DNA from 3 places in the Arthrobacter sp. SAFR-179 genome. Region 2 is predicted to be linked to each of the others. Evidence: riboswitches for the same ligand, from Rfam matches in the RefSeq annotation. Region 2 holds a riboswitch; each other region holds the start of a gene.

The links. Region 2 has a riboswitch for S-adenosylmethionine ahead of metX (homoserine O-acetyltransferase MetX). Riboswitches for the same ligand answer to the same signal wherever they lie in the genome.
Region 1: it holds a riboswitch for S-adenosylmethionine, as region 2 does, so the genes downstream of both, ACR65K_RS10570 (DUF1737 domain-containing protein) here and metX (homoserine O-acetyltransferase MetX) in region 2, are expected to answer to the same signal.
Region 3: it holds a riboswitch for S-adenosylmethionine, as region 2 does, so the genes downstream of both, ACR65K_RS03450 (aminotransferase class V-fold PLP-dependent enzyme) here and metX (homoserine O-acetyltransferase MetX) in region 2, are expected to answer to the same signal.

The regions. Positions count from the first base shown of each region.
Region 1 covers NZ_JBPFDM010000005.1:85,577-88,830, forward strand. The annotation lists gene ACR65K_RS10560 (O-succinylhomoserine sulfhydrylase) at 1-1,005, opposite strand, end outside; gene ACR65K_RS10565 (rhodanese-like domain-containing protein) at 1,006-1,416, opposite strand; gene ACR65K_RS10570 (DUF1737 domain-containing protein) at 1,413-1,688, opposite strand; SAM riboswitch class IV at 1,702-1,817, opposite strand; gene opgC (OpgC domain-containing protein) at 2,044-3,254, shown strand, end outside.
Region 2 covers NZ_JBPFDM010000003.1:164,931-168,184, reverse strand. The annotation lists gene ACR65K_RS07735 (hypothetical protein) at 43-171, opposite strand; SAM riboswitch class IV at 214-328, shown strand; gene ACR65K_RS07730 (bifunctional o-acetylhomoserine/o-acetylserine sulfhydrylase) at 372-1,694, shown strand; SAM riboswitch class IV at 1,797-1,912, shown strand; gene metX (homoserine O-acetyltransferase MetX) at 1,925-3,040, shown strand; gene ACR65K_RS07720 (MFS transporter) at 3,204-3,254, shown strand, end outside.
Region 3 covers NZ_JBPFDM010000001.1:706,494-709,747, forward strand. The annotation lists gene ACR65K_RS03445 (class I SAM-dependent methyltransferase) at 1-162, opposite strand, end outside; gene ACR65K_RS03450 (aminotransferase class V-fold PLP-dependent enzyme) at 264-1,682, opposite strand; SAM riboswitch class IV at 1,720-1,833, opposite strand; gene hisN (histidinol-phosphatase) at 1,987-2,799, opposite strand; gene rsgA (ribosome small subunit-dependent GTPase A) at 2,844-3,254, opposite strand, start outside.

The DNA of each region.
Region 1 (3,254 bases), on a different contig from region 2:
GTCCAGCAGTGCGAAGGCCGCTTCCTTGCCGGAGCGCCCACCGGAGGAAGCGAGCTCAAGGGTGAGGACTGTACCGCCGGCGCTCATCTGCCTTGCGGCCAGCTCATACTGTGGGTGGGACGTGAGCAGCGGATACTTCACCCAGCTCACGGCAGGCTGTTGCTCCAGCCACTCCGCGAGCCGCAGGGCGGTGGCAGAGGAATGGCTTACCCGCAGGCTCATGGTCTCCAGGCCCTTGGTCAGGACCCAGGCGTTGAACGCGGAGAGCGCCGGCCCGGTATGGCGCATCAGCTGCTTCACCGGGCCATCGATGAACTCCTTGGTGCCCAGGATGGCGCCGCCCATCACCCTGCCCTGCCCGTCGATGTGCTTGGTGCCCGAGTAAACGATGACGTCCGCGCCCAGGTCCCCGCAGCGCTGCAGCAGGGGAGTGGCAAAGACGTTGTCCGCCACCACGGTGGCCCCGGCAGCATGCGCAAGTTCGCTGACCGCGGCGATGTCCACGATCTCCTGCATGGGGTTGGACGGGGATTCGAAGAAGACGGCGGTGGTGGGCTGGGAGAGGGCTTCGCGCCACTGGTCCAGGTCCGGACCATCCACGAAGACCGTCTCCACGCCCCACCGCGGGAGGATCTCGTTCAGAATCACAAAGCAGGAACCGAAGAGCGAACGGGCGGCCACCACCCGGTCCCCCGCAGCGAGCAGGGCACCCAGGGCGGTGAACACCGCGGACATGCCCGACGCCGTCGCAAAGCATGCTTCGGTGCCTTCCAGCAGCCTGAGCCGCTCCTGGAAAGTGGCAACGGACGGGTTGCCGTAGCGGGAGTAGACAAAGCGCTCGTCTTCGCCGGTGAAGGCACGTTCAGCTGCTGCGGCGGATTCGTAGACGAAGCCGGAATTCAGGAAGATGGCCTCGGACGTTTCCTGGAAGTTGGTGCGGTCCAGCCCGCCGCGGACAGCCTGGGTGTCGGGGCTCCAGCCGGGGGCGTCTTGGTTGAAGCTCACTTAGTTCTTTCCGAGGTTGGTAGGCAGGCCGCGGTTCTTCCAGCCGTTGACGGTGCGTTCACCGTAGCGGTCCGGCTCGCCTTCAAAGCCTTCCAGCACGTTGTAGGAGATGAAGCCGGCCTGCGTGGCGGCGGTGGCAGCCGCAACGGAACGGGCGCCGGACCGGCACAGGAACACCAGTTCAGCGGACGGGTCCTCCGGCGCCTGCTCCTTGAGGTCCTTGACGAAGTCGGGGTTGGGGATGCCGCCGGGGAAGGTCCACTGGATGAAGAGGGGATCGTTGTCCGTGGCCTTGGTGTCCGGGATGCCGATGTGGGCCCATTCGCCCTCGGTGCGGACGTCCACCAGGACGGCGCCCTGTTGCAGCTTTTCCCATGCCTCATGGGGCGTGAGGTCTCCCGCGTAGCTCATGCGTGGCCCTCGCCGTCGAACTCGCCCTCAAAGTCTGCGTCCAGCTGATCCACTGCGGTGGCCACCGCTGCGTCTGCGGAGGCGATCGCTGCCGGAAGGACCACTGCCTGCGCCACGATGACGCTGGTCCCGTTGAAGGTTGCCGCAGGGCTGCCGTGCAGCACGTAGCCCTCGGCCAGGGCGGCAGAAATCCGCTCGCAGAATTCACGGTTGTCCGGGCCACTGATCAGGCGGTAGGACAGTTTCTCTTCAGGGGCGGGTGCGTCAGACACGACGGATCTCCTTCTTTCACGCTTGCAGCTCGAATCGGTCGATATGCCGAGTATTCACCTGAGGCACCCCGCCGCGAAAGGGAGGGTTGCCGACCGGCCAGTCAGGGCTTCACACCGGTACTCATTACTCCCCAAAAACGTAACACCTGCCGCGCCAGGCCGCATCGCCGCCGTCGTCATGTTCCGTAATTGAGCTGAGCCGAGGGAAGGTGCAGTGCCGGAGGACAGTCCGACGACGGACATCGCCGCAGGTGGGCGGCCCGCCGCGCACAGTCAGCAGCCGCCGGGCCGATAAAGTTCTTACCGGGGCGCCGCCGGCGTCATCAGGGCAACGAGTACCGGGGGTCTTCGCACCATGCGGCCAGTCACATCGCACCACCACGCCGCAACCCGCCGGAACCACCGGCAGCCGATTGCCGCGCTTCTGGCAGCGGCCCTCATTGGGCTCATGGTCCTGTTGGCGGCTCCTCCTGCGCATGCGGCGGAGGCTGAACCCGAGAAGGGGAAGCCCTGGCTCGGTGCGGTGCTCGAATGGGGCGAGGACACTGCCGCAGGATTCAGCGGCAGGCTTGGCGCAGGCCCGGCCGTCTTCGGCCACGACATCACCATTCCGTACCGCGATTCTGAACGGAATGACATCGATGGTTTCCTTCAGCAGGCCGGGGCCGAAGGCGCCCACGCCCTGCTCACGGTGAAGCCGGCGGTGCCGCTGGACCAGCTCGGCGCCCCGGAGGCAGAAGCGTTCGCCCAGCAGGTGCGCGGCCTCGCCGCCGGATTCAAGGGGCAGCTGCTGGTCCGGTTTGCCCCGGACATGAACACAAGCTGGGTGGCATGGGGCCAACAACCTGCCGCCTACCGTGAGGCCTTCCAAACGGTTGCGGCAGCGTTCAGGAAGTACGACGGCGGCCGGGCCGCCATGGTGTGGGCGCCTTACCTGGGCAAGGACTACCCCTTCGACCGGAACCGGAATGCGCCGCAGCCGGGAAGCGAAGGCTTTTCCGTCCTGGACACGAACGGTGACGGTGCCTGGGACGGAAAAGACAGCGCCTACGCGCCCTTCTACCCGGGCGATGACGCCGTGGACTGGGTGGGGCTGGCTGCTTATCACGATGACACCGCCGGTGGTGCCGCCGCCAACACCCTGCCGCGGGCCGGCGAACTCCAGGAGATGCTGACGGACTCCGGCAGCGAAAACTTCTACGGCACCTACTCCGAGGGGCACAATAAGCCTTTCCTCCTCCAGACCGCGGCCTTCTACAGCCCTGCCTCCGGCGGGGCGTCCGAGGCGGACATCAAAACGGGCTGGTGGGACCAGGTGGTAACCACTGCCACGTCCCCCGGGTTTGCCGCGACTGCCGCAGTGGTCTGGGACGAGCGCACCAGCACCAGGGATACCGGCGTGGCAAGCATCAGTTGGCTGCTTACCGGCCACCCGGATATTGCCAAAGCGGCACTGGAGAGACTTAAGGAATCTCCGATGGTCACGGGTCCGCTCACCGGCGTTGCCTCCGGAATCACGTACGACCGGAGCAACACCCTCTCCGGGGCTGCCGCCTGGACTGTCGC
Region 2 (3,254 bases):
CATCTTGGCACTTTGTGATCCGGCTCTCAGCTAAGGGTACCCTTACTGGAAACGCGGCCTGCGGAAAGTGCCGGAAACAGTGGCAAGCAGGACGACGGCGGCGTCCCCGAGCGGATGCCGGAGGGCCACCGCGCGCAGCACGAAGGCACACCCGAAGACCTTGTTCGTCACAATGCTGTCCTCAGCGGCCGCCCGGTTCCTAGACTGGGCGCAGGTCATGAGCGCCAGCGCCAAGCCCCGGCTCGCTGGCCGGCAACCCTCCATCCGCGGTGGGGTGCCCCGGGTGAGGACCTGGCTGTCCGGCACCAGCCGGCAGCAAGCGCGGCCCGTACTGCTCCATGCATGCCGGGCCCATGTCAAAGGAGATTTGGATGTCCAACGGATGGTCCTTCGAAACCCGCCAGATCCATGCAGGCCAGGAAGTGGACAGTGCCACTGGAGCCCGTGCCCTGCCGATCTACCAGACCACGTCCTTCGTGTTCCCCAGCGCCGAAAGTGCAGCCAACCGCTTTGCCCTGGCTGAACTTGCCCCCATTTACACCCGGATCGGCAACCCCACGCAGGACGCCGTCGAACAGCGGATCGCCAGCCTTGAGGGAGGCCTGGCCGCTTTGCTGCTCAGCTCCGGGCAGGCAGCGGAAACCTTCGCGGTCCTGAACATCGCGGAGGCCGGGGACCACATCGTGGCCAGCCCCAGCCTTTACGGCGGAACGTACAACCTGTTCGCCCACACCCTGAAGAAGTTCGGCATTTCGGTCACCTTCGTGGACGATCCGGACAACCTGGACCAGTGGCGCGGCGCCGTGCAGGCGAACACCAAGCTCTTTTTCGGCGAAGTGGTGTCCAATCCCCGCCAGGACGTCCTGGATGTCGAAGGCATCTCCGAGGTGGCCCACCAGGCAGGCGTGCCGCTGATCGTGGACAACACCCTGTCCACCCCGTACCTGATCCGCCCGCTGGAGTGGGGCGCCGACATCGTGATTCACTCGGCCACCAAATACCTGGGCGGCCACGGTTCGGCCATTGCCGGCGTCATTGTCGATTCCGGGAAGTTCGACTTCAGCAAGGATCCTGAGCGGTTCCCCGGCTTCAACACTCCGGACCCCACGTACAACGGCCTGGTCTACGCACGCGACCTGGGAGAAGGCGGCGCACTCGGAGCCAACCTGTCCTACATCCTCAAGGCCCGGGTCCAGCTGCTGCGCGACCTCGGCTCGGCCGTGTCCCCGTTCAACGCCTTCCTGATCTCCCAGGGCCTGGAGACGCTGAGCCTGCGGGTGGAGCGTCACGTTGCCAACGCCACGGAGGTGGCGCGCTGGCTGGAAGGAAGGGACGACGTCGAATCCGTCGCCTACGCGGGGCTGCCCTCCAGCCCCTGGTACGAACGTGGCCGCAAGTACGGGCCCAAGGGGACGGGTGCCGTGGTGGCTTTCAACCTGGCCGGCGGGGCGGAGGCGGGCAAACGCTTCGTCGACGCCCTTGAACTGCACTCCCATGTTGCGAACATCGGCGACGTCCGCTCCCTGGTCATCCACCCGGCGTCGACCACCCACAGCCAGCTTTCGCCTGAGCAGCAGGCAGTGGCGGGGGTGAACCCGGGACTGGTCCGGCTGTCCGTCGGCCTGGAGCACATCGATGACATCCTGGCCGACCTGGAAGCGGGCTTCCGCGCAGCTAAGGGCGCCGCGGCCTAAGACAACAGCCGGGGCTGCAGTGAGTGCCGCCGGCAAGCCGGGAAAGTCACAACCAGTCACACTCTTGGCTTGGAACGGGGGGTGTTTCGTACACTCGAACCAGGTCATGAGTGCCAGTGACAGCCCCGGCTTGCTGGCCGGCAACCCTCCTTCCGCGGTGGGGTGCCCCGGGTGAGGACCTGGCCTGCCGGTCAAATGACGGCAGGCAAGCGCGTAGAAGAGGTCTTGCCATGACGGTTACCGTCGCCCGAACCACCATCCCCGAACACGGAATCGTCCGCTACGCCTCGATCGGGGGACTGGACCTTGAAGCCGGCGGCTACCTGCCGGACGTCACGCTGGCCTACGAAACGTGGGGCACGCTCAATGCGGACGCCAGCAACGCCGTCCTGATCGAGCATGCCCTGACCGGAAGCACCCATGTGACCCGCGGCGACACCGACGAAGAAGGCTGGTGGGAACAGCTGGCCGGCCCCGGTGCGCCCGTGGACACGGACAAGTTCTTCGTGGTGTCCATCAACATCGTTGGCGGCTGCTACGGATCAACGGGCCCGTCGTCGGCCGCCCCGGACGGCGCCCCCTGGGGTTCCCGTTTCCCCCTGGTCACGCTGCGCGACAGCACGGTGGCGGAGGCCCGCCTGGCAGACCAGTTGGGCATCAAGAGCTGGTTCGCGGTCCTGGGCGGCTCCATGGGCGGTGCCCGTGCCCTGGAGTGGGCTGTGACGTACCCGGAGAGGGTGCAGCGCTGTGCCGTCATCGCCGTGGGGGCCGCGAGCACGGCCGAGCAGATCGCCTTCGCGCAGGCCCAGACCCTGGCCATCCGCCAGGATCCGAATTTCAACGGCGGCGACTACTACGGCGGTCCCAGCCCCGAAGAAGGGCTGGCCCTTGCCCGGCGCATCGCCCACATCACATACCGCTCAGCAGCCGAACTGGAAGGCCGCTTCGGCCGTTCGCCGCAGGCGCCCGAGTCGCCCCTGAAGGGTGAAGTCCTGGCCGCCCGGGGCCGGTACCAGGTGGAAAGCTACCTTGACCACCAGGGCAACAAGCTGGTCAAGCGCTTCGACGCGAACAGCTACATTGCCCTGACCGAAGCGTTGATGAGCCATGACATCTGCCGGGGCCGGGGGACCCTCGCCGAGACCTTGGGCCGCTCAACCGCACGCTTCCTCGTGGCCGCCGTCGACTCCGACCGGCTCTATTTCCCGTCCCAATCCCATGAACTGGCCCAGGCCCTGCCAGGGGACGTCGGAGTGCACGTCATCCAGGCGCCGATCGGGCACGACGGGTTCCTGACCGAGATCGGCCAGTTGGGCGGCCAGCTGCGGGGCAGCTTCCTGGCCTGAGGCCCCCATGTGCATTCCTGCAGATGCCTTCTGCACTAATCGGCGTTGAGGTTGCACCGAAGGCAGACCATACTCATTCAAATCCGGCGTTCGTGGTGTGCATCACACCCGGCCGCCATTGACTGGTCCCAGTGGTGTCGACGACGACGCCGAAGGAGTTCACATGAGTACGGAAAGCTCCGCCGCAAGGCGTACAGAGGAAACCGACATCAAG
Region 3 (3,254 bases), on a different contig from region 2:
GCCCACGTCGAGTGCATCATGGGCATCCGTGGGCACCAGCCACCGGGCTGCCTCTTCCGGGTAGCCGGGGCGGACGCGCTGGTAGTGCCTGCCGCCGTCCTGGAAGCTCTGCCCGAGTTCCCTGCGCCGCCCGTGATCAAGCTTGGGGCCACCCCGAACCACGCGTGGCCTCCTTCACCTGACGTCCTGCGGTACCTTTCGAATTTACCGCATCCTCCTGGCCGCCGGATCGATGGCCTGGACGGCAGGGGTTGGGCAGGGTGTCAGTCGTCGATGCAGGGCGCGGCGCCGGCGGTGCCCGGGGTGTTGGGTGCCCAGTGCGGGTAGGTGCGGGTGTCATTGGCGGGCACCCAGCGGCCCGCGTCCACCACGTAGTCCCAGCCCAGCCCGTTGCTCCGCAGGGCACGGATGCCGGCCAGCAGGCGTTCGGCGTCCTCCAGGCGTGAACCGACACCGAAGCTGGCGCGGAGGGAACCGGACGGCAGGCCCAGTCGCTTCAGCAGCGGGTGCGCGCAGAAGCGGCCGTCCCGCAGTCCCACGCCGTGCTCTGCCGAGAGGTACGCCGCCACCAGTCCTGCGTCGTAGCCCTCAACGGAGAAGTTGACCACGCCGATGGTGTCCGTTTCCGGGTTGGTGTCCTTGAAGATCTGGTGGACGGTGACGCCGTCGATCTCCTGCAGGCCCTCCACCAGGAAGGAACGGATGGCGGACTCGTGGGCATGCCAGCGTTCCTGGTCCAGCCCGGCAATGACCTGGGTGGCGCGGGCCAGTGTGGCGGCTCCCAGGACGTTCGGTGAGCCCCCCTCATGGCGCGCCGGTCCAGTGGCCCAGCTGACGCCGTCGAGCCTGGCTTCCTTGACCGCGCCGCCGCCCGCGAGGTGCGGGACGCCGGTGTCCAGCCAGTCCGGGCGTCCCACCAGGACGCCGGCGCCGAAGGGCGCATACAGCTTGTGGCCGGAGAAGGCGAGGTAGTCGACGTCGTCCGCGCTGATATCCACGCGGCGGTGGGGGGCGAGCTGGGCGGCATCTACCACGATCCGTGCACCATGCTCATGGGCCAGCGCGGCCAGGGCGCGGATGGGCAGGATTTCGCCGGTGACGTTGGAGGCTCCGGTAACCGCGAGCAGGCTGACGCCGCCCTGGCTCAGCTCCGCGCGGACGGCGTCGATGGTTTCGGTGATGGTGTCGGCGGCAACGATGCTGCGGTGCGGGACGCCCTGCCACGGCAGGAGGTTGGCGTGGTGTTCGATGTCCAGGTAGAGCACCTCGCCGTCGTGCCGGCCATTGGTCACCGGCAGGCAACCGGCCAGCAGGTTCAGCGAATCGGTGGTGTTGCGGGTGAAGATGACCGAATCATCCGAGCGGCCGCCGACGAAATCCCTGACGATGCTGCGGGCGTTCTCATACACCGAGGTGCTGATCTGGGACGCGTATCCTGCCCCGCGGTGGACGCTCGCGTAGTAGGGGAGGATCTCGTTCAGGTAGGCCGACACCACGGACAGCGCCGGGGCGGAGGCGCCGTAATCGAGGTTGGCGTACCGCACGTGTCCGCCTGAAATCAGGGGTGCCTGGATTTCGGCGCCGGTGACGGCAGCGAGGGGCCGGCCGGCAGCGGCGTGGCGTCCGTCGGGGACGCTGGCTTCGGCAATGACGGGCTGGGGGGAGACGGTGGCAGTTGTCACAGAGACCTCACTTGATGACAGGACTCCGCCATGGGGGAATCCGCGCTTGCCGCATCCGCTCCGGACCGGCCTGGTCGTCACCCGGGGCACCCCACCGCGAATGGAGGGTTGCCGGCCAGCAAACCGGGGTTTTGCGCTGGCACTCGTGACCTGAATAAAAGCGTAGGACATGGGGCGGCCAGGATTGAAGCCGCGGCAATTGTTAAGGTGTTTATTACGTGCCGCCGAATAAACGACGCCGGACACTTCCCCAGGAAGGTGTCCGGCGTCGCATTATTCGCTTTTATGCGGAAAAGCGCATCAGTTACAGCAGATCATCCAGGTACGGGTTCAGGCGGTGCAGGACCTCCGAGTGCAGGATTGAGTTCGTGGCCAGGGCGTTTCCGCCGAACGGGCCGTCCTCGCCTTCCAGGGATGTGAACCGGCCGCCGGCCTCCACCACGATCGGCACCAGTGCGGCCATGTCATAGAGGTTCAGTTCCGGTTCGCAGGCGATGTCCACCGAGCCTTCGGCCACCATGCAGTACGACCAGAAATCGCCGTAGGCCCGGGTGCGCCAGACATCCTCGGTCAGGCCAAGGAACTCGTCCAGGTTTCCGCGTTCCTTCCACCCGCCCAGGCTGGAGTACGAGAGGGAGGCATCGGAAAGCTTCGACACGTCCGAGACGCGGAGCCGGGTGGCAGCGGCAAGGGACCTGCCCATGTACGCGCCCATGCCTTTCGCCGCCCACCAGCGCTTGCCAAGGGCCGGGGCGCTGACCACGCCCACCACCGGCTCACCCTCGTCCACGAGGGCGATCAGCGTGGCCCACACCGGAACGCCGCGGACAAAGTTCTTGGTCCCGTCAATGGGATCGATGATCCAGCGCCGCGAACCGTGGCCGGTGCTCCCGAATTCCTCGCCCAGGACGGCGTCGCGGGGGCGGGAACGGGAAAGCTGGCCGCGGATGGCTTCCTCGGCGGCCTTGTCCGCGTCGGTGACCGGCGTCAGGTCCGGCTTGGTCTCAACGTGGAGGTCCAGGGCCTTGAAGCGGCTCATGGTCTGGTCATCCACGGAGTCGGCCAGGACATGGGCCAGGCGCAGGTCATCGTTGTAGCTCGAAGCGGGTTGGATCATGGTTCCAAACTACCGTCTGCAAACGGTTCTGCCGGGAGAACGCGTCAGTTGACGCTGCCGAGCTCCTTGGTTTCCTGTGCTTCCATCCGTGGATCCGCACCCAGCAGCCGCCGCAGGGACGCCAGCCGGGCAGCCCCGGTGGGGCCTGCATGTCCGCCCGCCACCCAGTCGTCAAGGCCGCAGTCCACCGCGGCTGCCGTGTGCTTGCAGCCGCGTTCGCAGTTTTCGATGCCGGGGGAGAGGTCCGGGAAGGAGCGCAGGATCCGGTCCGGGTTCACGTGCGCCAGGCCGAAGGAGCGGATGCCGGGGGTGTCGATGATCCAGCTGCCGGGCGGCGCATCCGCCAGCCGCAAGGCAAGGGCGGAGGAGGATGTGTGGCGGCCGCGGCCGGTCACGGCGTTCACTCCGCCGGTGGCCCGCTCCGCGCCGGTCAGTGCGTTCACCATGGTGGACTT